One region of the Serratia ureilytica genome, then DNA from elsewhere that is predicted to be linked to it. Evidence: predicted binding sites of a transcription regulator. Region 1 holds the regulator's gene; each other region holds the start of a gene.

Region 1 (8,223 bases):
CGGCACCAGCGCGCCGCTGCCGGAACCCAGTTTGAACAGGCTCAGGTACACCAGCGTCAGGCCCACGCCGGCGATCAAACCGGCCAGAATGGTGTAGCGGGTCAACAAACCGGCGTCTTTCACGCCGCGCGAACGCGCCGCGTTGACGATAACGATGCCGAACACCAGCGCGCCCAGCGTATCCATGGTCAGATAGCCGTTAACGAAGCCGGAGGAGAAAGGCACGCTCTGATAAGCCGTCGTCGCCGGAATCGGCGCGCCGGCAGGCCACAGCAGCGCGGCGATGCCCAGTACGGCCAGCGCGACGATCTTCAGCGGCGCCAGCACATGGCCGACGGTATCGAGCAGGCGGCCCGGATACAGAGAGATGCCGATCACCAGCGCGAAGTACACCAGGCTATAGATGAACAGCGGCATGGCCCCGTCGCCGGTCAGCGGGGCGATGCCCACTTCGAAGGACACGGTGGCGGTACGCGGCGTCGCGAACAGCGGGCCTACGGCCAGGTAGCAGACGGTCGCCAGCAGCAAGCCGGCGCCGCGGCCGATTGGCGAACTGAGGGCGTCGATGCCGCCGCCGACGCGTGCCAGCGCGATGACGGTGATGACCGGCAGGCCCACGGCGGTGATCAGGAAGCCCAGCGCCGCAGTCCAGACGTGTTCACCGGACTGCAAACCGACCATCGGCGGGAAGATGATGTTCCCGGCCCCGACGAATAAGGCAAAGGTCATAAAGCCCAGTGCCAGGATATCTTTTGACGTTAAACGATGACTCATACGATGTCGTGTTGCCTGTTCAAATGAAAAAAAGGGTCCGATAGCGTGGTGGCGTGACGCCCCACCCGGTTGCCGGCATGCCCGATCGTCGCCGCGCCAAATAAGCACCCTAAACGCAGTCGATCCGGCGTTTATGTCCCTATTCGAAAGTGGCCGCTCATAAAGATGGGCAAAATTTTAGGAGTTATAAAAATGGAGGTTTAATCCGACAACGAAGGCTAAGGTAAACGTTTATAGCGCTTCAAGGCAAGACGCACGGCGAAAAGCAGAGCTATCGACCATATAAACTTTTGCCACCAGTCGATCATATTGGTTATCAATAAATATACACTACATGATTTGTATCATTTTTGAACAATGAATTCACAAAACGTGAAGCATATATCGCTTTACCGCTCGAAATCGCCAATGAAAAGCCGATTTTCGCGTGGTATGAGCTTCGTTTCGCCATAAAAAAAGGTGAAAATTGCGCCGTTTTTTGTCGCTTATTGCGCCATGGCCGGCGCGAGCAGTGGCAACCCCAGCGCCTGACGGGTCTTCTGCAGGGTGGCCGGCGGTAGCGGCAGATAGCCGTCGTGGTTGACCAGGCTCTGGCCTGGTGTCGACAGCACGCGATCGAGGAACGCGGCGGTCAGCGGCTCCAGCGGTTGATGGGGGGCTTTGTTGATGTAGATATACAGATAGCGCGACAGCGGGTAGCGATCGTTGCGCACGTTGGCGGCGGTAGGCGCGACATAGTCCTCTCCCGACTCCGCCAATGGCAGCAGCCGCACGCCGCTGGCGCGAAAGCCAATGCTGGCGTAGCCGATGCCGTTGAGCGAACCGGCCACCGCCTGCACCACCGAGGCCGAGCCGGGCAGCTCATTGACGCGCGGCATAAAATCGCCGCCGCACAGCGCGCGCAGTTTGAAATAGCCGTAGGTGCCGGACGCCGAGTTGCGGCCGAAACGCTGCAGCGAACGCGTCGCCCAGTCGCCACTCAGCCCCAGCTCGCCCCAGCGCGTCAGCGGTTTGCTTTCGCCGCAGCGCCGGGTGGCGGAGAAAATGCGGTCGAGCTGCTGCAGATTGAGGCCGCGCAGCGGATTATCCTGATGCACCAATACCACCAGCGCATCCACCGCTACCGGCACCGCCAGCGGCGCATAGCCGTAACGGTGTTCGAATGCCGAGATCTCGGCCGCCTTCATCGGCCGGCTCATCGGGCCGAGCTGCGCGGCGCCCGCCGCCAAGGCGGTCGGCGCGGTCGACGAGCCGGCGGCCTGGATCTGCAGGTTAACGTTGGGGTAATGCTGGCTGAAATCCTGCGCCCACAGCGCCATCAGATTCGCCAGCGTGTCGGAACCGACGCTGGACAGGTTGCCCGCCAACATGCCGTCAGGCTGCGCCAGCGCGCCGCGTCCGGCCAGCAGCGCCAGGCAAAGCAACAGCCCTCGGGTTATTCGGGTCATACCGGTGTCTCGCGTTAATTTTTCACCGCATTCTCTGATAAAGCGGCGGGAACAATCAACCGATTGGGCAAGGTAAAGATAAAGCGGGTGCCGATCCCCGGTTCGCTGAGGATCTCCAGCCGCGCGTCGTGATGGCTGAGCGCGTGCTTGACGATCGCCAGCCCCAGCCCGCTGCCGCCGGTCTGGCGCGAGCGAGCCTTGTCGACGCGGTAAAAACGCTCGGTCAGGCGCGGCAGGTGTTCGGCGGCGATGCCCGGCCCGTTGTCGCTGACCTGGAACTGCGCGCCATGCGCCGTCTGTTGCCAGCTCACTTCGATATGGGTGCCCTTTGGCGTGTGGTTGACCGCGTTGTACACCAGGTTAGACACCGCGCTGCGCAACTGGTCTTCATTGCCGAACACGTTGAGCTGTTCGTTCACCCGGAAGGTGATCTCATGATTGCCGCCGCTCAGCGATTGCGCCTCGCGCTGCAACACCCGCAGCATCAGCGGGATATCCACCCGCTCGTTCATGTCGACATTGGGCGCCGCCTCGATGCGCGACAGCGTCAGCAGTTGCTTGACCAACCCGTCCATCCGGCGGGTCTGCTCTTGCATGGTGCTGAGCGCCTTGCTGCGCAGCGAACCGTCCTGCTCTTCGTCGCCCATCATCTCCAGGTAGCCCTGCAGCACCGTCAGCGGCGTGCGCAGCTCATGGCTGACGTTGGCGAAGAAGTTGCGCCGCGCGCCCTCCAGCTGGCGCATCTGGGTGACGTCGCGCGCCACCATCAGCAACTGCCCTTCGGAATACGGCATCACGCGGAATTCGACGTAGTGTTCGTTGTTCAACTGCAGCGTCAGCGGACGCGAAAACTCCTGCTGTTGCAGATAGTGGCTGAATTCCGGATAACGCAGCAGGTTAAGGATGTGCTGGCCGTTGTCTTCCGGCCAGCGGAAGCCGAGCAGATGCTGCGCCAGCCCGTTGCACCAGAAGATGTTGCCCTCGACGGTGGTCATCACCACCGCGTCAGGCAGCGATTCGGCCCCGCTGCGAAAACGCTTGATAAGCAGCGCCAGCTCGCGCCGGCGGCGGCGGTTGCGCTGCTGCATCTGATACAGGCCATAAAACAGCGGCTCCCAGCTCCAGCGGCCGGGCGGCGGCGTCATGCTGCGGTCGATCCACAGCCAATGGGAGAGTTTGAGCTGGTTGTAGAAATTCCACACCAGCGCAGCCAGCGCGGAGGCCAGCAGGAACCAAGGCAGATAACCGAAAATCAGCCCCAGCAGTAAGGCGGGCAAACAAAAAAGAGCCAGCTCCAGAGCCAGCCTCTTCCACGACAGACGTTCTAACACGGCATATTCTCCAGCGCGGCGCGATCAGTAGCGCGTTGAGAACCGGTAGCCGGTGCCCCGAACGGTTTGAACCATTTTATCATGCCCACTGGTTTCTAACGCCTTGCGGAGCCGACGGATATGCACGTCAACGGTACGGTCTTCCACATAAACGTTAGTGCCCCAGACGTGATTAAGCAACTGCTCACGGCTATAAACCCGCTCCGGGTGGGTCATAAAGAAGTGCAACAGCTTGAACTCGGTCGGCCCCATGTCCAGCGCCTGATCGTTCGCCATCACGCGGTGGGAGGACGGGTCCAGGCTCAGCCCTTGCATTTCAATCACCTCCTCCACCGCCATCGGTGAAATGCGGCGCATGACCGCCTTGATGCGCGCCACCAGCTCCTTGGGCGAGAACGGCTTGGTGATGTAATCATCCGCCCCCACTTCCAGGCCGCGTACCCGGTCTTCTTCTTCGCCGCGCGCGGTCAACATCATCACCGGGATATCGCGGGTCAGCGCTTCGCGCTTCATATGTTTGATAAACTGAATGCCGGAACCCCCGGGCAACATCCAGTCAAGCAACACCAAATCAGGGAACGGCTCAGACAGACGCGTCACGGCGCTGTCATAATCCTCGGCTTCCAACGGTTGGTAACCATTTTGTTCCAACACAAAGCACACCATCTCACGGATCGGCGCTTCGTCTTCCACCACCAGTATGCGTCTTGCCATCGTCAATCCTGCCAATGTGTTAGCGACTTTTCGGGCGCCATTATGCGTCAGTTTTGTGACACTTTTATGAAAAAAACCGGCTGTTATAGGCAGTAAGCATAGCGATTATTTCCTGCAGTAAAGAAAAATCATCCGGTTGTCATCATCATTGCGCCGGGACAGCCGCCGCCGCGGCCTTTATAATCATCGCCATTATCTTTGCATCCGGGAGTGTCATGCGCCTGATCCACACCTCTGACTGGCACCTTGGCCAGTACTTTTTCACCAAAAGCCGCGCCGCCGAGCACCAGGCTTTTCTGAACTGGCTGATCGAACAGATCGAACAGCAACAGGTGGATGCGCTGATCGTCGCCGGGGATCTGTTCGATACCGGCTCACCGCCCAGCTATGCCCGCGAACTGTACAACCGCTTCGTGGTGGAACTGCAGCGCACCGGCTGCCAGTTGGTGGTGCTGGGCGGCAACCACGACTCGGTGGCGACGCTGAACGAATCGCGGGAGCTGCTCTCCTGCCTGAACACCACGGTGATCGCCAGCGCGCAGGGCGCCCCGGAACAGCAGATCGTGGTGCTGAACCGGCGCGACGGCCAGCCGGGCGCGGTGCTGTGCGCCATTCCGTTCCTGCGGCCGCGCGATCTGCTCACCAGCCGCGCCGGCGAATCCGGCGCACAGAAACAGCAGGCGCTACAGGAAGCCATCGCCGAACATTATCAGACGCTGTATCAGGCGGCCTGCGAGCGCCGCAACCAGCTGGGCTTGCCGCTGCCGATCGTCGCCACCGGCCACCTGACCACCGTCGGCGTCACCACCTCCGACTCGGTGCGCGACATCTATATCGGCACCCTCGACGCCTTCCCGGCACAGGCCTTCCCGCCCGCCGATTACATCGCGCTCGGCCACATTCACCGCGCGCAGAACGTCGCCAAGTCGGAACATATTCGCTATAGCGGCTCGCCGATCCCGCTCAGCTTCGATGAACTGGGCAAAGCCAAAAGCGTCTTCCTGGTCGATTTCGCCGACGGCGCCCTGCAGCAGGTAGACGCTTTAACGATCCCGCAGTTCCAGCCCATGCAGCTGATCAAAGGCGATCTGGCCGAGATCGAACGGCAGCTGCAACAATTTGCCGACTATGCCGGCGAGCTGCCGGTGTGGCTGGATATCGAAGTGGCGACGCAGGACTACCTCAGCGATATCCAACGCCGCATCCAGCTGATGGCGGATGAGCTGCCGGTGGAAGTGGTGCTGCTGCGGCGCAGCAAAGAGCAACGCCGCCAGGCGATCGCGCAGCAGGACAAAGAAACGCTGAACGAGCTGAGCGTCAACGAGGTGTTCGAACGGCGCCTGGCGCAGGAGGCCGACATGCCCGAAGCGCGCCAACGGCGGATGCGCCAGATGTTCCGCCAGGTGGTCGATGCAGTGCAGCACAACGCAGAGGAGACCAACCCATGAAGATCCTCAGCCTGCGGTTAAAAAACCTCAATTCGCTGCAGGGCGAATGGAAAATTGACTTCACCGCCGAGCCGTTCGCCAGCAACGGCCTGTTCGCCATTACCGGCCCGACCGGCGCAGGCAAAACCACCCTGCTGGACGCCATCTGCCTGGCGCTGTACCACCAGACGCCGCGCCTCAACGTCACGCCGAGCCAGAATGAACTGATGACCCGCCACACCGCCGAATCGCTGGCGGAGGTCGAATTCGAGGTCAAGGGCGTCGGCTATCGCGCCTTCTGGAGCCAGCGCCGCGCCAAAAATGCGCCGGACGGCAATTTGCAGGCGCCGAAGGTCGAACTGGCGCGCCGCGAGGACGGCAAGATCCTGGCGGATAAGGTGCGCGACAAGCTGGAGATCACCGCTGCCATCACCGGGCTGGACTTCGGCCGCTTCACCAAATCGATGATGCTGTCTCAGGGGCAGTTCGCCGCGTTCCTCAACGCCGACGCCAACGATCGCGCCGAGCTGTTGGAAGAGCTGACCGGCACCGAAATCTACGGGCGGCTGTCCGAACAGGTGTTCGAGTCGCACAAGCTGGCCAAAACCGACCTGGATGGGTTGCACCAGCGCGCCAGCGGCATCGAGCTGCTGAACGACGAGCAGCGCCACTCCTTGAGCGAACAGCTGACGGCGCTGAGCGCGCAGGAAATCACCCTCGGCGAGCAAACCCAGCAACAGCAACAGGCGCTGAGCTGGCTGCAGCAATGGCAACGCCTCCGGCAACAGCAAAGCGAGGGTCAGCTGCGGCTGGAAACCGCCCAGCGCGAGCAGGCCGAGGCCGCCCCGCAGCTGCAGCGGCTGGCGCTCAGCGAACCGGCCGAGAAATTGCGGCCGCTGCGCGGCGAACGCGATCGCTGCCGCGCCGAGCTGCAAACGATACAACAGCAGGCAGCTCAGCTGACGCAGCAACAGGAACAACACTCGGCTCAGTTGGCGCCGCTGCAGCAGGCGGTGGAGAAAACCCGCCAGGCGCAGCAAACCCATGCCGAGCATATGCGGCAACAGCAACAGCTGATCGACGAGCAGGTCGCCCCGCTCGATCACCAAATAGCCCAACTGCTATCGACCCAGGCCGAGCGGCGACAGGCCGGCGATGCCGCCGCGCAGCAGTGCGCTAAACAACAGACCGCGCTGGAGCAACTCACCGTCCAACGCCACCAACTGACGACGCAGGCCGCACAGCATCAGCAGCAACTGAGCGCGCTGAGCGAAGCGCTGGCCGTTCAACAGCAACAGCAGCAGGCACTGGAGGCGAAAACGCCGCTGGCCCCGCTGCGCCAGCGCCTGAGCGCCCTGGCAGACCTGCGCCCAACGCGCCAGCAGCTGTTTACTCTGACATCCCTTCACCGTCAGACTCGCGAGCGTCTGGCCCGGCAACAGGCGGAGCATGCCGAGCGGCAAACGCAGCTCGCCGGGTTGCAACAACAGCTGGAGAACGCGCGTCAGCAATTCAAACAGCACAAGGCGCAGCTGCAGGAAGTGGAGCGGATCTACGAACTGGAAAAACGCATCGTCAGTCTGGAGGCGGAGCGCGCCCTGCTGCAGAACGGTGCCCCCTGCCCGCTGTGCGGTTCCACCAGCCATCCGGCGGTAGAGCAGTATCAGGCGGTGCAGCCTTCGGCCACGGAACAGCGTTTGGTCGAGATGCGTACCCTCGCCGAGAAACTGCAAACCCAGGGCACCGAGCTGCGTACCCGCTGCGAAGGCCTGCAGGAACAACAACAGCGCCAACAGCAAACCATCGCGCAGGATGAACAGCAGCTGGCTGCCCAACAGCAGCAGTGGCGGCAGCTCAGCGCACCGCTGGCGTTCGACTTTACGTTGGCGGATGGCGAGCAACTCAGCGCCTGGCTGAACGGCTGCGACGACGAAGAGCGGTGCGGGCAACAGGCGCTGCAGCAGCATGAACAGGCGGCGCAGGCGGTACAGCAGGCGAAAGACGCGCTCACCGCTCTGCAAGCGCAGCAGCAGCAGACGCAGCAACAGCTGGCGTTGCTCGAAGAACGCTTTACGCTGCTGCATAAAGCCCACGCCGACAGCCTGCAACAGCAGCAAGAGCTGCAACAACGCTGGCAAGAAGGCGAGAAAACCCTCGCTGAACGACGTGCGCAGCGGCTGGCGCTGTTCGGCGAACAGCAGGTGGCTCAGGTGCGCGAACAGCTGCGCGCCAAACAAACCGCCTGCGAACAGGCCAGCGTTCAGGCCGCCGAGCAGTGGCAAAAGGCGCAGGAACTGCGCGAACGCCTGGCCGGCCAGCAGGCCGGGTTACAACAACAGCACACCCAAATGCAGGAACGGCTGCAGCAGGCGCAGCAGCAATGGCAGCAGGCGCTGGCCGACAGCGAATTCGCCGATGAAACCGCCTTCGCCGCCGCGCTGCTGGACGACGCCCTGCGCCGCGAATTGCAGCAGCGCAAAGAGCAACTGCAACAGCGGCAGGTAGAGGCTGCGGCCCTGCTGACTCAGG
Region 2 (8,223 bases), 1.0 Mb from region 1:
CTTTACGAGCTTAAGATGGAATAAAGGCGCGGGAAACCGCGCCTTGGAAGGATATTACCCGGAAAGGGTTAGTCGTCTTTTTCGTCTTTACCGCCCGGAGACAGCAGCTTTTCCAGGGCGTCGCCGCCCAAATGACGGAAATCCTGTCCTTTGACGAAATAGAAGATAAATTCGCAGATGTTCTGGCAGCGATCGCCGATACGCTCGATAGAACGGGCGCAGAACAGCGCGGTCAGCACGCTCGGAATGGTGCGCGAATCTTCCATCATGTAGGTCATCAGCTGACGTACGATGCCTTCGTATTCCTGGTCGACCTTTTTATCTTCACGGTAAATACGGATCGCTTCGTCCAGATCCATGCGCGCGAACGCGTCCAGCACGTCGTGCAGCATCTGAACGGTGTGGCGCCCCAGCGACTCCAGGCTGACCAGCAGCGGCTGGTGCTGGTGCGAGAACTTCTCCAGCGCGGTGCGGCAGATCTTGTCCGCCACGTCGCCGATGCGTTCCAGCTCAGAAATGGTTTTGATGATCGCCATCACCAGACGCAGATCGCTGGCGGTCGGCTGGCGCTTGGCGATAATGCGCACGCAGGCTTCGTCGATCGCCACTTCCATCATGTTGACCTTGGCGTCGCCTTCGATCACGCGCTTGGCCAGCTCGCCATCCTGATTGTGCATCGCGGTGATGGCGTCGGTCAGCTGCTGCTCCACCAGCCCGCCCATGGTCAGCACCTGGGTGCGGATATGCTCGAGCTCTGCGTTGAACTGGCCGGAAATGTGTTTGTTTAAATTCAGGTTATCCATGATGCTTCCTATCAACCATAACGGCCAGTGATGTAATCTTCAGTCTGCTTTTTCTGCGGCGCAGTGAACAGGTTATCAGTATCACTGAACTCGATCAGCTCGCCCAGATACATAAATGCGGTAGAGTCGGAACAGCGCGCCGCCTGCTGCATGTTGTGCGTCACGATCACCACGGTGTAATCAGCCTTCAGCTCGCTGATCAGCTCTTCAATCTTGCCGGTGGAGATCGGATCCAGCGCTGAGCAAGGCTCATCCAGCAACAACACTTCCGGACGAATGGCGATGCCGCGGGCGATGCACAGACGCTGCTGCTGGCCGCCGGAGAGGCTGTAGCCGCTCTGGTGCAGCTTGTCCTTGGTTTCGTTCCACAGCGCCGCTTTGGTCAGCGCCCACTGCACGCGCTCGTCCATATCGGCGCGCGACAGCTTTTCAAACAGGCGAACGCCGAAGGCGATGTTGTCGTAAATCGACATCGGGAACGGCGTCGGCTTTTGGAACACCATGCCGACCTTGGCGCGCAGCAGCGCGATATCCGAGTTGTCGGTCAGGATGTTCTGGCCGTCCAGCAGAATGCCGCCTTCCGCACGCTGTTCCGGGTACAGCTGGTACATCTTGTTGAAGGTGCGCAGCAGGGTGGACTTGCCACAGCCGGATGGGCCGATAAACGCGGTGACCTTGTTCTTGGCGATATCCAGCGTGATGTTCTTCAGCGCATGGAATTTGCCGTAGTAGAAGTTCAGATCGCGTACCTGAATTTTGCTGCTGGAAGCGTCAGTAACCATACTCATCAAGACTTCTCTCTTTTCATCAGCGCCGCCAAAGCGGCGCTCAAAATTTTATGAATGCTTTTTCTTGGCGAAAATCACGCGCGCCAGGATATTCAGTAACAGTACGCACAGGGTGATCAACAGCACCCCGGCCCAGGCCAGCTGTTGCCATTCGGCGAACGGGCTCATGGCGAATTTGAAGATGGTCACCGGCAGGTTGGCTATCGGCTGCATCAGGTCGGTGCTCCAGAACTGGTTCGACAGCGAGGTGAACAGCAGCGGCGCCGTTTCCCCCGCAATGCGCGCAATCGCCAGCAGCACGCCGGTGATGATGCCGGACACCGACGCCTTCAGCGTGATGGCGGAAATCATGCGCCATTTCGGCGTGCCCAGCGCATAAGCGGCCTCGCGCAGCGTATCCGGCACCAGTTTCAGCATGTTCTCGGTGGTGCGAATGACGATCGGCACCTGCAGCAGCGCCAGCGCCACGATGCCGGCCCAACCGGAGAAGTGTTCCATCTTCGCCACCACAATGGTGTAAACGAACAGGCCCACCACGATCGACGGTGCGGACAACAGAATATCGTTGATAAAGCGGATCACTTCCGCCAACCAGGATTTACGTCCGTATTCCGCCAGATAAATACCGGCCATGATGCCCAGCGGCGTGCCGAAGATGGTCGCCCACAGGATCAACAGCCCGCTGCCGGCGATGGCGTTGGCCAAGCCGCCGCCCGCGGTGTTCGGCGGCGGGGTCATCTCGGTGAACAGCGCCAGCGACATACCGTCGAAGCCTTTGGTCACGGTGGCGATAAGGATCCAGATCAGCCAGAACAGCCCGAACGCCATGGTCGCCATCGACAGGAACAGCGCGAGGCGGTTTTTCTGGCGGCGCCAGGCCTGCATTTTGCGGCGGCTTTCCGCCAGAACGACTGCGTTTTGCATATCCATCGTCGCCATGTTAACGCCCCTCATTCTTGGCCAGACGCATGATCATCAGTTTCGACAGCGCCAGCACGATAAAGGTGATAACAAACAGAATCAGGCCCAGCTCCATCAGTGCGGCGGTGTGCACGCCGGACTCGGCTTCGGCGAATTCGTTGGCCAGCGCCGAGGTGATGCTGTTGCCCGGCATGTACAGCGAAGCGCTGTCGAGCTGGTAGGTGTTGCCGATGATAAAGGTTACCGCCATGGTCTCCCCCAGCGCTCGGCCCAGACCCAGCATCACGCCGCCGATGACGCCGTTTTTGGTGAACGGCAGCACGATGCGCCAGATGACTTCCCAGGTGGTGCAGCCGATGCCGTAGGCCGACTCTTTCATCATTACCGGCGTCTGCTCGAACACGTCGCGCATCACCGCGGCGATGTAAGGAATGATCATGATAGCCAGGATCACCCCGGCGGCCAGAATGCCGATGCCGAAGGCCGGGCCGGAGAACAGCTCGCCGACGATAGGAATGCCCGACAGCACGTCGCCCACCGGCGTCTGGAAATATTCGGCGAACAGCGGGGCGAACACGAACAGGCCCCACATGCCGTAGACGATGCTCGGGATGGCCGCCAGCAGCTCAATGGCGATGCCCAGCGGCCGCTTCAACCAGTTCGGCGCCAGTTCGGTCAGGAACAGCGCGATGCCGAAACTCACCGGCACGGCGATAATCAGCGCGATGAGCGAGGTGACCACGGTGCCGTAGATAGGCACCAGCGCGCCGAACTGCTCCGCCGGCGCATCCCACTCTTTGGTCCACAGGAAGGCGAAGCCGAATTTCTGCATGCTTGGCCAGGAGGCGAAGATCAGCGAAACGATGATGCCGCCCAGCAACAATAGGGTAATCAGCGCAGCCAGTCTCACCAGCGCGCTGAAAATGATGTCACCGTTTTTGCCCGGTGCTTTGATGGTCGGCTTGTACTCAGCCATAGATTACTCTCTGTTTGAACCCTGGCAGCCCCAACCGGGATCGGAGCCTGAAGAACTGTGTGGGGCGCGGCGAACCCGCGCCCCTGCGTTGTTAGTACAGCGCTTTACCTGAACTGTCTTTTACGTTGGTTTTCCAGGCCGCACGCACCTGCTCAACCACTTCTTTCGGCAGGGTGGCGTAATCCAGTTCGTTAGCCTGCTTGCCGCCGGTTTTGTAGGCCCAGTCGAAGAACTTCAGCACTTCGGCGCCCTGAGCAGGGTTTTTCTGCTCTTTATGCACCAGGATGAAGGTGGTGGAGGTGATTGGCCACACGTTGTCGCCTTTCTGGTCAGTCAGATCCTGAGCGAAGGTTTTGCTCCAATCCGCACCCTTGGCGGCGTTGCTGAAGCTCTCTTCGGTCGGGCTGACCGGTTTGCCGTCGGCGGACACCAGCTTGGTGTAAGCCAGGTTGTTCTGCTTGGCGTAAGCGTATTCTACGTAGCCGATAGAGCCAGGCAGACGCTGAACGAAGGCGGCGATGCCGTCGTTGCCTTTGCCGCCCAGACCGGTCGGCCAGTTAACGGTAGAACCGGCGCCGATCTTCTCTTTCCACTGCGCGTTCACCTTGGACAAGTAGCTGGTAAACACGAACGAGGTGCCGGAACCGTCGGCGCGGCGCACCACGGCAATGTTCTGGTCAGGCAGTTTCACGCCTGGGTTCAGCTTGGTGATAGCCGGATCGTTCCACTTTTTGACGTTGCCCAGGTAGATATCGCCCAGGGTTTTACCGTCCAGCGTCAGTTCGCCGGATTTGATGCCCGGGATATTCACAGCCAGCACCACGCCGCCGATCACGGTCGGGAACTGGAACAGGCCATCGGCCGCCAGTTTGTCGTCAGACAGCGGGGCGTCGGAAGCGCCAAAGTCAACGGTGTTGGCCACGATTTGCTTCACGCCGCCAGAGGAGCCGATGCCCTGATAGTTAACTTTGTTGCCGGTTTCTTTCTGATAAGAATCTGCCCACTTGGCGTAAACCGGAGCGGGGAATGTCGCACCTGCACCGGTCAGGCTGGCAGCAGCGAACGCGGACACGGCGGTCAGGGAGAAGGTCGCTGCCACAATACTGGCGACGGTGGTACGCATCAGTTTCATAATCCCTCCTAATGGGATACTTAAAATCGACGTCGAGTCGTTTTAATCAGAGTAAGTATTGCTGCAGGAGGGAAAATAGGACAGTTTGGTGACAGAAAAATGTACGCAATATGACAGTTATATTACAGTGCATTTGAATGGGGTTTGTTTATTTAAAAATCAATCAATTAAATCAAAAATAGCGCAATTGCCAAACAACAAAAAAACCGTTTGGGCACGGCCTATCCGCTTGAATATGACAATGTTTATCGCCGAATCGGTCGCGCTGTCATCTTTAAGGTCACTCATGAAAAAAGCCGGCGCGAAGGCCGGCTTTTGCAGTTTACCTGCGGCAAATTACTCTACGGTGACAGACTTCGCCAGGTTGCGCGGCTGGTCAACGTCGGTGCCCTTGATCAGCGCCACATGGTAAGACAGCAGCTGCAACGGCACGGTGTAGAAGATCGGCGCCACGATTTCCTCAACGTGCGGCAGAGGAATGATGGTCATGCCTTCGCTGCTGACGAAGCCGGCGTCCTGATCGGCGAACACGTACAGCTGACCGCCGCGCGCGCGCACTTCTTCAATGTTGGACTTCAGCTTTTCCAGCAGTTCGTTGTTCGGCGCCACCACGATCACCGGCATATCGGCGTCGATCAGCGCCAGCGGGCCGTGTTTCAACTCACCCGCCGCATAGGCTTCAGCGTGAATATAGGAGATCTCTTTCAGCTTCAGCGCCCCTTCCATGGCGATCGGGTACTGATCGCCGCGGCCGAGGAACAGCGCATGATGTTTGTCCGAGAAACCTTCCGCCAGCGCTTCGATCTCTTTATCCATCGACAGCATCTGCTCAATACGCGCCGGCAGCGCCTGCAGGCCGTGCACAATCTCCTGCTCCACGCTTTCCGCCATGCCTTTCAGACGGCCCAGGCGCGCCACCAGCATCAACAGGACGGTGAGCTGCGTGGTAAAGGCTTTGGTCGAAGCAACGCCGATTTCCGTGCCCGCTTTGGTCATCAACGCCAGATCGGATTCGCGCACCAGCGAAGACCCCGCAACGTTACAAACGGCCAGCGAACCGAGATAACCCAGCTCTTTGGACAGACGCAGCGCCGCTAACGTGTCGGCGGTTTCGCCGGACTGCGACAGGGTGATGATCAGGCTGCCCGGACGCACCGCCGATTTGCGGTAACGGAATTCGGACGCGATCTCGACATCGCACGGCACGCCGGCCAGCGCTTCGAACCAGTAACGCGCCACCATCCCGGAGTGGTAAGAAGTCCCACAGGCGATGATCTGCACGTGCTGCACCTTGGCCAGCAGCTCGTCGGCGTGCGGGCCCAGCTCGCTCAGGTTGATTTGGCCATGACTGAAACGCCCTTCCAGGGTGTTTTTCAGCGCCAGCGGCTGTTCGTAAATCTCTTTTTGCATGTAGTGGCGGTAAGCGCCCTTGTCGCCGGCGTCATACTGCACCTGGGATTCGATCTCAGGGCGCTCGATGGCGTTACCCTGTTTGTCGAAGATGTTGACGGTGCGGCGAGTCACCTCCACCACATCGCCTTCTTCCAGGAAGATGAAGCGGCGGGTGACCGGCAGCAACGCCAGCTGATCGGAAGCGATGAAGTTTTCCCCGACGCCGCGGCCGATAACCAGCGGGCTGCCGGAGCGCGCCGCGACCAATACGCTCGGATCGCGGCTGTCCATCACCACGGTGCCGTAAGCGCCGCGCAGCTGTGGGATCACGCGCTGAACCACTTCGAGCAGCGTACCGCCCTGCAGCTGTTCCCAGTGCACCAGATGCGCGATCACTTCGGTGTCGGTTTCGGAGCTGAAGCGGTAACCGCGTTCGATCAGCAGTTCGCGCAGCGGCTCGTGGTTTTCGATGATGCCGTTATGCACCACGGTAATGTAGTCGGAAACATGCGGGTGCGCGTTCGCCTCGGTCGGTTCACCGTGCGTTGCCCAACGGGTGTGAGCGATGCCGGTGCCGCCGTGCAGATCGGTCTGCTCCGCCGCTTCGGCCAGTTTTTGCACCTTGCCTACGCGACGCAGGCGACTGACGTTGCCTTGATCGTCGACCACCGCCAGACCGGCGGAGTCGTAACCGCGGTACTCAAGACGACGTAAACCTTCCAGCAGAATTTCTGCGATATCACGTTGCGCTACTGCGCCTACAATTCCACACATTCGGTTATATTCCTAATGAACGCCTTTTATGGGCGTTTTCGATGCCTTGACCTGATTTTTGCCGGTTTTACCGTGCGTCCCCCGAGCCTGTAGATGGTGGGGGTTATTATGTTTTGTATTGGGCTCGTGAATGGAGCCCAACGCAAAACACACTATGACTTCTTCTTCACCGGGCGCTGCCAGCCCTGAATGTGCACCTGCTTGACGCGGCTCAGCACCAGTTCGTTTTCGGCGATATCTCGCGTCACCGTGGTGCCGGCGGCAATGGTGGCCCCTTTGCCGACCGACACCGGCGCCACCAGCTGAGTATCGGAACCGACGAACACGCCATCGCCGATCAGCGTCTTGTGCTTGTTGGCGCCATCGTAATTGCAGGTGATGGTGCCGGCGCCGATATTCACGTCATCTCCAATGTCGGCATCGCCCAGGTAGCTGAGGTGACCGGCCTTGGAGCCTTTGCCCAATCGCGCCTTTTTCATTTCCACGAAGTTGCCGACGTGGGCCCCTGTTGCCAGCTCCGCGCCAGGGCGCAGGCGGGCGAACGGCCCAACGGAGCAGGCGGCTTCCAGCACGCTGTCTTCCAGGACGCTGTAAGGGCTGATCTCGCAGTCATCACCGATCACGCAGTTTTTCAGCACGCAGCCGGCGCCGATTTTCACCCGGTCGCCCAGCTTGACGTGACCTTCGATAATCACATTCGCATCAATAGTGATGTCGCGGCCGTGAACAAGTTCACCGCGCAGGTCGAAACGCGCCGGATCCAACAGCATTACGCCGGCCAGCAGCAGTTTTTCAGACTGTTCCGACTGGAACACGCGCTCCAGGGTCGCCAGCTGCTGTCGGTTGTTCACGCCTTCCACTTCGCTCAAACGCGATGGGTGCACGGCTTCGATTTTCTTGCCGTCGGCATGCGCCAACGCAATGATATCGGTGATGTAAAACTCGCCCTGAGCGTTGTCGTTGTTCAACATCCCCAGCCAGCGCTTCAGATCGCGCCCATTCGCCACCAGGATGCCGGTATTGATCTCATTGATCTGACGCTGCGCTTCGCTGGCGTCCTTGTGTTCGACGATGCCCACCACGTCACCCTGCTCGCGCACGATGCGGCCATAGCCACTCGGATCGTCCAGCTTGACCGTCAGCAGGCCGATGCCGCCCTGCGGCTTGGCCGCCAACAGGCGCGTGAGCGTATCGACGGAGATCAACGGCACGTCGCCATACAGCATCAACACGTCTTCATCGTCGGCAAAATGCGGCGCCACCTGCTGCATCGCATGGCCAGTGCCCAGTTGCTCGGCCTGCAGCACCCAGTTCAGCGCGCCTTCGGTCAACGTGCTTTTCAGCAGATCGCCGCCATGGCCGTATACCAGGTGTACATGTTGCGCGCCCAGTTTCATCGCGGCATCAATGACGTGTTGCACCATCGGCTTGCCGGCC
Region 3 (8,223 bases), 850 kb from region 1:
GAGGTCGAGTCGCGCGGTTACCGGCAGCGTTTCGCGCTGGCGCATTCGATGGGCGGCGCGATCCTGGCGCAGTTCCTGCAGCGCCGGCCGCAGGCGTTCGACGCGGCGGCGTTTTGCGCGCCGATGTTCGGCATCCAGCTGCCGATGCCGGGCTGGCTGGCCGACCGCATTCTCGACTGGGTGGAGACACGCCCGGCGATCCGTGATTATTACGCGGTGGGCACCGGCCAGTGGCGTCCGCTGCCCTATGTGGTCAACGTGTTGACCCACAGCCGCGAGCGCTACCGGCGCAGCCTGCGTTATTACGCCGACTATCCCGAGCTGCAGGTGGGCGGGCCGACTTACCATTGGGTGCGTGAGAGCATCCGCGCTGGCCGGCAGATCATCGCGCAGGCCGGGAAAATCACAACGCCGCTGTTGCTTTTGCAGGCCGGTGAAGAACGGGTGGTCGACAACCGTTCGCACCAGGCTTTTTGTCAGGCTCTGTCAGACGCGGGGCGCCCTTGCGAAGGGGGGCTTCCGTGGGTTATCAACGGCGCACGCCATGAGATCCTGTTCGAGCGGGACGCGATGCGCGCCGAAGCACTGAACGCAATCCTGCGCTTCTTTGCTCAACACTTAGGCGGCGCGCTGCCGCCGACAACTCCATCAGAGGTTAGAACATAACGCTATGTATCACGTCGTCGCTTCCGATTTAGATGGCACGCTGCTGTCTCCCGACCATACCCTGTCGCCGTACGCCAAAGAAACGCTGAAGTTGCTGACCCAGCGAGGCGTGCATTTCGTGTTCGCCACCGGCCGCCACCACATCGACGTGGCGCAGATCCGCGACAGCCTGGAAATCAGCGCCTTTATGATCACCTCCAACGGCGCGCGGGTGCACAACACGGCCGGCGAGCTGATCTTCAGCCATAACCTGGACGGGGATATCGCCCGCGATCTGTACGGCATGCTGCACGACGATCCGCAGATCACCACCAACGTCTACCGCAACGACGATTGGTTTACCAACCGCGAAAGCCCGGAGCAGGAAGAGTTCTTCCAGGAGTCGGTGTTCAAATATCAGCTGTTCGAGCCGGGCCTGCTGGAAACCGACGGCGTCTGCAAGGTTTACTTCACCTGTGAAGACCACGAGCGGTTGCTGCAGGTGGAAGACGCCATCAACGCCCGCTGGGGCGATCGGGTCAACGTCAGCTTCTCGTTCCCGACCTGCCTGGAAGTGATGGCGGGCGGCGTGTCGAAAGGGCATGCGCTGGAAGAAGTGGCCAAGATCATCGGTTATACGCTGCAAGAGTGCATCGCCTTCGGCGACGGCATGAACGATCTGGAGATGCTGTCGATGGCCGGCAAGGGCTGCATCATGCGCGATGCGCATCAGCGCCTGAAGGATATGCTGCCGGAGCTGGAGGTGATCGGTTCCAATGCCGATAACGCGGTGCCGCACTACCTGCGCAAGATGTTCCTCTGAAATAACCTTTAAATAATCAGGGCGCCTTGCGGCGCCCTTGTTATTACTTGTGCTGGCCCTGCTTCTGCAGGAACTGCACGCCCTTGTCCGGGAAGTCGGTGAACACGCCGTCGACGTCTGCCTGGTTGTAAATCACGTCATACAGTTGGTTCACGTCGGTCACGTACTTCGGCAGCGCATCGGCGCGAATGGTGAACGGATGCACCGCCAGCTTGCTGGCGTGCGCTTCTTTCACCATGTCGGTCAGCACGATGTGGCCCGGTTTGGATTGATCCGCCACCACCAGCATGTGGTAGTCCGGCCCGATGCCGTCGGCATACTGAGCGATTTTCTTCATCGCGCCCGGTTTGAACATCCAGTCATAGTCGTATTCCACCCACTTGCCGTCGGCTTTCTGCTCGTAGGTTTCCTGCCAGTCGTTGTAGGCGATCAGCTGCACCAGCTTCAGATCCATGCCCAGCTTCGGCTCCAGCTCGTTCTTGATGCGTTTGAGCTCGTTGGCGTCGAAGCACTGCAGGTAGACGTTGTCGTTCTTGCCGGTGTAACCGTACTGCTTGAGCACCGCCAGCACTTTGCTGGAGATGTCTTTGCCTTCCTGCTTGTGGAACCAAGGCGCTTTGATTTCAGGATAGATGCCGATGTTTTTGCCGGTCGAATGGTTCAGACCCTGTACGAACTCGATCTCTTCCTGGAAGGTGTGGACGCGGAAGTCGGATTTGCCCATCGGGAAGCGGCCAGGGTAGCCCTGTACCTTCTTGCCGTTTTCGATGTCAAAGCCTTCGGTGAACTTCAGCGATTTGATCTCCGCCAGCGTAAAGTCGATGGCGTAATAACGGCCGTCTTTGCGTGCGCGGTTCGGGAAACGTTCGGCGACGTCGGTGACGCGATCGAGGTAATGGTCGTGCAGCACCACCAGCTCGTTGTCCTTGGTCATCACCAGATCTTGCTCGAGGTAATCGGCGCCTTGCGCGTAGGCCATCGCCTTCGCCGGCAGGGTGTGTTCCGGCAGGTAGCCGCTGGCGCCGCGGTGGGCGATCACCACTTTGTCCGCCGCCTGCGCGGCGCTGACCATTGAGGTGGCGAGAATGATCCCTGTCAGCAGGGCTTTGACTTGAGTCCGCATTCCGTTTTCTCCGTGTTGTTGGGGGCAGGGTAGTAAAAAGGCCGCAGGGCGGCCTTTAAATCATGCAAAAGTCGTGTGACGGTTAGCCGCGCTTGCCGGCAGCGATTTCCGCGTGGTGTTTCTTCTCGTTCAGCATGGTCAGCAGCAGCAGGATAACCGCCAGTACGCCGCCGCCGATCATCACCATGAAGCCGCCGTCCCAACCGAAGAAGTCTACGGTGTAACCGACGATGGCGCTGGCCGCAACCGAGCCGCCCAGGTAGCCGAACAGGCCGGTGAAGCCCGCGGCGGTGCCGGCGGCTTTCTTCGGCGCCAGCTCCAGCGCGTGCAGGCCGATCAGCATTACCGGACCGTAGATCAGGAAGCCGATGACCAGCATACAGATCATGTCCACGGTCGGGTTACCGGCCGGGTTCATCCAGAACACCACGGTGGCGATGGTCACCAGCGTCATGAAGAACACGCCGGTGGCGCCGCGGTTGCCTTTGAACACTTTGTCCGACATCCAGCCGCACAGCAGGGTGCCCGGGATACCGGCGTATTCATACAGGAAGTAGGCCCAGGAAGACTTGTCCAGCGCGAAGTGCTTCACTTCTTTCAGGTAGGTCGGCGACCAGTCCAGAATGCCGTAACGCAGCAGGTAGACGAACACGTTGGCGACCGCGATGTACCACAGCAGCTTGTTCGGCAGGATGTACTGCATGAAGATCTGCTTGGCGGTCAGCTCTTCTTCGTCTTTTTCGCTGTAGTCGTCCGGGTAGTCGTTTTTGTACTCTTCAATCGGCGGCAGGCCGCAGGATTGCGGGGTGTCGCGCATCAGGCCGAAGGCGATCAGGGCCACCAGGATGGCGCCGAAGGCCGGCATGTACAGCGCCGCGTGCCAGTCGTTGAACCAGGCCATGCCCAGCAGGAACAGCAGCGGCGGCAGGCCGCCGCCCACGTTGTGGGCGCAGTTCCAGATGGAGACGATGCCGCCGCGTTCTTTCTGCGACCACCAGTGCACCATGGTGCGGCCGCACGGCGGCCAACCCATGCCCTGGAACCAGCCGCACAGGAACAGCAGGACGAACATGATGGCGATGCTGGAGGTTGCCCACGGCACGAAGCCCATGAACAACATCACCGCCGCCGCCAGGATCAGGCCGGCAGGCAGGAACACTCGCGGGTTGGAACGGTCGGAGACCGAACCCATGATGAATTTGGAGAAGCCGTAGGCGATGGAGATGCCCGACAGCGCGAAGCCGAGGTCACCGCGGCTGAAGCCTTGTTCGATCAGGTAAGGCATGGCCAGGGTGAAGTTCTTACGCACCAGATAGTAGGCGGCGTAACCGAAGAAGATCCCCAGGAAAATTTGCCAGCGCAGCTTACGGTAGAGCGGGTCTACCTTATCGCTCGGCACACGGGCGATGTGTGCGGCTGGCTTAAAAATACTCAACATGAGCGCCTCCGATGGCTTTATCTGTTATCACATCAATATGACCTTTTACGTTCATTTGATGATTGAGCGGATATCGAATGTGGTGTTTTTGTGTTCCATAACGAGCGCCATTGTCATCAAATACGCCTGGTGTCGCTGTGACGAATGGCGCAATTGTTACACTTTCATGAAACCACGGCGGATTTTGAGCGATTCGTTAACGTTATGAAATAGAAAAACGTCCAAAAATCGTGATTATGATCACATTGATGGTTTTTTGTGGACATTTTTATTTCGTTTTATGTTCGTTATTGTTCCTTATCAAACAAAGACCCTAATAACCGTGGCTCAATAGGCTCATAACTACCGATCCTGAGGGAGCGACATGAGCAGCTATTTTGACGGCGGCGAAACGGATGTGATCATCATCGGCGGCGGCGCCACCGGCGCAGGCATTGCCCGCGACTGTGCGCGGCGCGGCTTGCGATGCATTTTGCTGGAGCGCCACGACATCGCCACCGGCGCCACCGGCCGCAACCACGGTTTGCTGCACAGCGGCGCGCGCTATGCGGTGACCGACGGCGAGTCGGCGCGCGAATGCATAGAAGAGAACCGCATCCTGAAACGCATCGCGCATCACTGTATCGAGCGCACCGACGGGCTGTTCATCACCTTGCCGCAAGACTCGCTGGACTATCAGCAGCAGTTTATCGCCGCCTGTCGCCAGGCCGACATCGACGCCGAAGCGATCGACCCGCAGCTGGCGCTGCGACTGGAGCCGGCGGCTAACCCGGCGCTGATCGGCGCGGTGCGGGTGCCGGACGGCACCGTCGATCCCTTCCGGCTGACCGCCGCCAATATGCTGGACGCGCGCGAGCACGGCGCGCAGATCCTGACCTACCATCAGGTGGTGGGGTTGCTGCGCAGTGGCGATCGGGTGACGGGCGTGCGCGTTTACGACCATCAGAATCAGCGGCGCTATGAGCTGCACGCGCCGGTGGTGGTCAACGCCGCCGGCATCTGGGGCCAGCAGATCGCCGAATACGCCGATTTGCGCATCCGCATGTTCCCGGCCAAGGGAGCGCTGCTGATCCTCGGCCATCGCATCAACAACATGGTGATCAACCGCTGCCGCAAACCGGCGGACGCCGACATCCTGGTGCCGGGCGACACCATCTCGCTGATCGGCACTACCTCGACCCATATCGACTACGACCAAATTGACAACATGCTGGTGACCCCGCAGGAGGTGGACATTCTGATCCGCGAAGGGGCGCTGTTGGCGCCCACCCTGGCGCAGACCCGCATTTTGCGCGCCTATGCCGGGGTGCGGCCGCTGGTGGCCAGCGACGACGATCCCAGCGGGCGCAACGTCAGCCGCGGCATCGTGCTGCTCGATCACGCCGCCCGCGACGGGCTGGAAGGGTTTATCACCATTACCGGCGGCAAGCTGATGACCTACCGCCTGATGGCGGAGTGGGCCACCGACAAGGTATGCGAAAAGCTCGGCGTAAATAGTCCGTGCACCACCGCGCAGGACGCGCTGCCCGGATCCCGTCAGTCGGCGGAGGAAACGGTGCGCAGCGTGGTTTCTCTGCCCGCCAGCATTCGCGGCTCGGCGATCTATCGGCACGGCGATCGCGCCAGCCAGGTGCCGGCGGCCGATCGGCTCGACACCAGCCTGGTGTGCGAATGCGAGGCGGTGACCGCCGGGGAAGTGCGCTATGCGGTCAACTCGCTGACCGTCAATAACCTGGTGGATCTGCGCCGCCGCACCCGTGTCGGCATGGGCACCTGCCAGGGCGAACTCTGCGCCTGCCGCGCCGCCGGGCTGTTGACGCGCTTTAACGTCAGCACGCCGCAGCAATCCATCGCGCAGCTGTCGCAGTTCCTCAACGAACGCTGGAAAGGCGTACGGCCGATCGCCTGGGGCGATGCGCTGCGCGAGAGCGAATTCACCAGCTGGGTTTACCAGGGATTATGCGGGCTTGAAGCCCAGGCCGACCAGGAGCAGGAGGCGGATGATGCGATTTGACGTCGTGGTGATTGGCGGTGGTCTGGCGGGCCTGAGCTGCGCCATTGCCGTGGCCGAACAGGGCAAGCGCTGCGCGGTGGTCAGTTCTGGCCAGAGCGCGCTCTACTTCTCCTCCGGCTCGCTCGATCTGCTGGCGAGATTGCCGGACGGCACGCCGGTCGAGATGCCGCTGGCGGCGTTGCCGCAGCTGGCGCAACAGGCGCCGCAGCATCCGTACGCCCTGATCGGGCCCGGCCGGGTGGCGGCGCTGTCCGCCGCCGCGCAGCGGCTGCTGGAACGCTGCGGGTTGAATCTGCAGGGCGAGGGGGTGAACAACCATCTGCGCATCACGCCGCTCGGCACGCGCCGCGCCACCTGGCTCAGCCCGCAGGCGATCCCGACGCTGCCGCTGACCGGCCAACTGCCGTGGCGGCGTATTGCGGTGATCGGCATCGAAGGGTTCCTCGACTTCCAACCGCAGATGGCCGCCGACGCCCTGAGCCGCGAGCTCGGCGTGCAGACGGACGTGGCCTATCTGCACATGCCGGCGCTGGACAGATTGCGCAATAACCCCAGCGAGTTCCGCGCGGTGAACATCGCCCGGGTACTGGATTTGATGGAAAGCCTGCCGCCGATGGCCGAAGAGCTGCGGCGGCTGGCGGGCGAGGCCGAGGCGCTCTTCCTGCCGGCCTGTCTGGGCCTGGAGGACGACGCGTCGCTGGCGGTGCTGCAGGATGCGGTCGGCAAGCCGATCCGACTGCTGCCGACGTTGCCGCCTTCGGTGCCCGGCATGCGCTTGCATCAGGCGCTGCGGCGACGTTTCCAGCAGTTGGGCGGCGTTTTCATGCCGGGCGACAGCGTGCTGCGCGCCGAGAGCGAGGCCGGCCGCGTCACCGGTTTGTACACCCGCAACCACGGCGATATTCCGCTGCGGGCGCAGCAGGTGGTGCTGGCCAGCGGCAGCTTCTTCAGCAATGGGCTGGTGGCCGATTTCGACGGGGTGCGCGAACCGATCTTCGGGCTGGACGTACACAGTCGGGCGGATCGCGCCGACTGGAGCCGACGCGAGCTGTTCGCGCCGCAGCCTTACCTGCAGTTCGGCGTGCGTACCGACGGCAGGTTGCGGGCGATGAAGCAGGGAGTGCCGTTCGACAACCTGTACGCCATCGGCGCGGTCGCCGGCGGCTACGATCCGCTGCAGCAGGGCTGCGGCGCCGGCGTGTCATTGATCGGCGCGCTGCACGTCGCGCAGCAGATCGCCGCGGAGGAGAACGTATGAGCCTGCATCGGGACCACAGCTTTGAAAGCTGCATCAAATGCACCGTCTGCACCACTTACTGCCCGGTCGCCAAAGTGAACCCACTCTACCCGGGGCCGAAACAGGCGGGGCCGGACGGCGAGCGGCTGCGGCTGAAAGACCCGGCGCTGTACGACGAAGCGCTGAAATACTGCACCAACTGCAAGCGTTGTGAAGTGGCCTGCCCGTCCGACGTCAAAATCGGCGACATCATTCAGCGCGCCCGCGCCGACTTCGCCCAGAGCAAGCCGACGCTGCGCGATGCCATCCTCAGCCATACCGATATCATGGGATCGCTGTCGACGCCGTTTGCGCCGATCGTCAACGCCGCCACCGGGTTGAAACCGGTGCGCAAGCTGCTGGACAAGGCGCTGAAGATCGATCACCGGCGCGAACTGCCGAAATATTCCTTCGGCACCTTCCGCCGCTGGTACCGGCAACAGGCGCAGGCTCAGCAGCGTTACGCCGAGCAGGTGGCATTTTTCCACGGTTGCTTCGTCAACTATAACCACCCGCAGCTGGGCAAGGATTTGGTCCGGGTGTTCAACGCGCTGGATATCGGCGTGCAACTGCTGAAACGCGAGAAATGCTGCGGCGTGCCGCTGATCGCCAACGGATTTATCGAGCAGGCTAAAAAGCAGGCCAGGGTCAATGCCGAATCGCTGCAGGAAACGGTGCTGGAGCGCGGCATTCCGGTGGTGGCGACCTCATCGAGCTGCACCTTCACCCTGCGTGACGAATACCCTCATCTGCTGGACGTAGACACCACTGCGGTGCGCGATCGGGTGGAGCTGGCGACGCGCTATCTCTATCGCCTGATCAATCAGGGGCGCAGCCTGCCGCTCAAGCGCACGCCGCTGCGGGTGGCTTATCACACGCCTTGCCATATGGAGAAGATGGGCTG

What was found. The regulator PhoB, encoded in region 1, activates phosphate uptake and scavenging genes when phosphate is short. The targets are predictions, from matches to a motif close to CTGTCATAAAACTGNCNNAT.
Positions count from the first base shown of each region.
Region 2: a site for PhoB is predicted at 4,696-4,715, ahead of pstS (phosphate ABC transporter substrate-binding protein PstS). Genes of this name have one in related genera too.
Region 3: a site for PhoB is predicted at 4,183-4,202, ahead of glpT (glycerol-3-phosphate transporter). Genes of this name have one in related genera too.

Region 1 covers NZ_CP071320.1:4,008,683-4,016,905, forward strand. The annotation lists gene brnQ (branched-chain amino acid transport system II carrier protein) at 1-774, opposite strand, end outside; gene J0X03_RS18940 (PstS family phosphate ABC transporter substrate-binding protein) at 1,260-2,222, opposite strand; gene phoR (phosphate regulon sensor histidine kinase PhoR) at 2,237-3,553, opposite strand; gene phoB (phosphate response regulator transcription factor PhoB) at 3,578-4,267, opposite strand; gene sbcD (exonuclease subunit SbcD) at 4,483-5,715, shown strand; gene sbcC (exonuclease subunit SbcC) at 5,712-8,223, shown strand, end outside.
Region 2 covers NZ_CP071320.1:5,053,126-5,061,348, forward strand. The annotation lists gene phoU (phosphate signaling complex protein PhoU) at 69-803, opposite strand; gene pstB (phosphate ABC transporter ATP-binding protein PstB) at 815-1,585, opposite strand; gene pstA (phosphate ABC transporter permease PstA) at 1,640-2,530, opposite strand; gene pstC (phosphate ABC transporter permease PstC) at 2,532-3,488, opposite strand; gene pstS (phosphate ABC transporter substrate-binding protein PstS) at 3,580-4,620, opposite strand; gene glmS (glutamine--fructose-6-phosphate transaminase (isomerizing)) at 4,957-6,786, opposite strand; gene glmU (bifunctional UDP-N-acetylglucosamine diphosphorylase/glucosamine-1-phosphate N-acetyltransferase GlmU) at 6,939-8,223, opposite strand, start outside.
Region 3 covers NZ_CP071320.1:4,859,726-4,867,948, reverse strand. The annotation lists gene pldB (lysophospholipase L2) at 1-666, shown strand, start outside; gene yigL (sugar/pyridoxal phosphate phosphatase YigL) at 671-1,468, shown strand; gene glpQ (glycerophosphodiester phosphodiesterase) at 1,512-2,591, opposite strand; gene glpT (glycerol-3-phosphate transporter) at 2,674-4,029, opposite strand; gene glpA (anaerobic glycerol-3-phosphate dehydrogenase subunit A) at 4,394-6,043, shown strand; gene glpB (glycerol-3-phosphate dehydrogenase subunit GlpB) at 6,033-7,301, shown strand; gene glpC (anaerobic glycerol-3-phosphate dehydrogenase subunit GlpC) at 7,298-8,223, shown strand, end outside.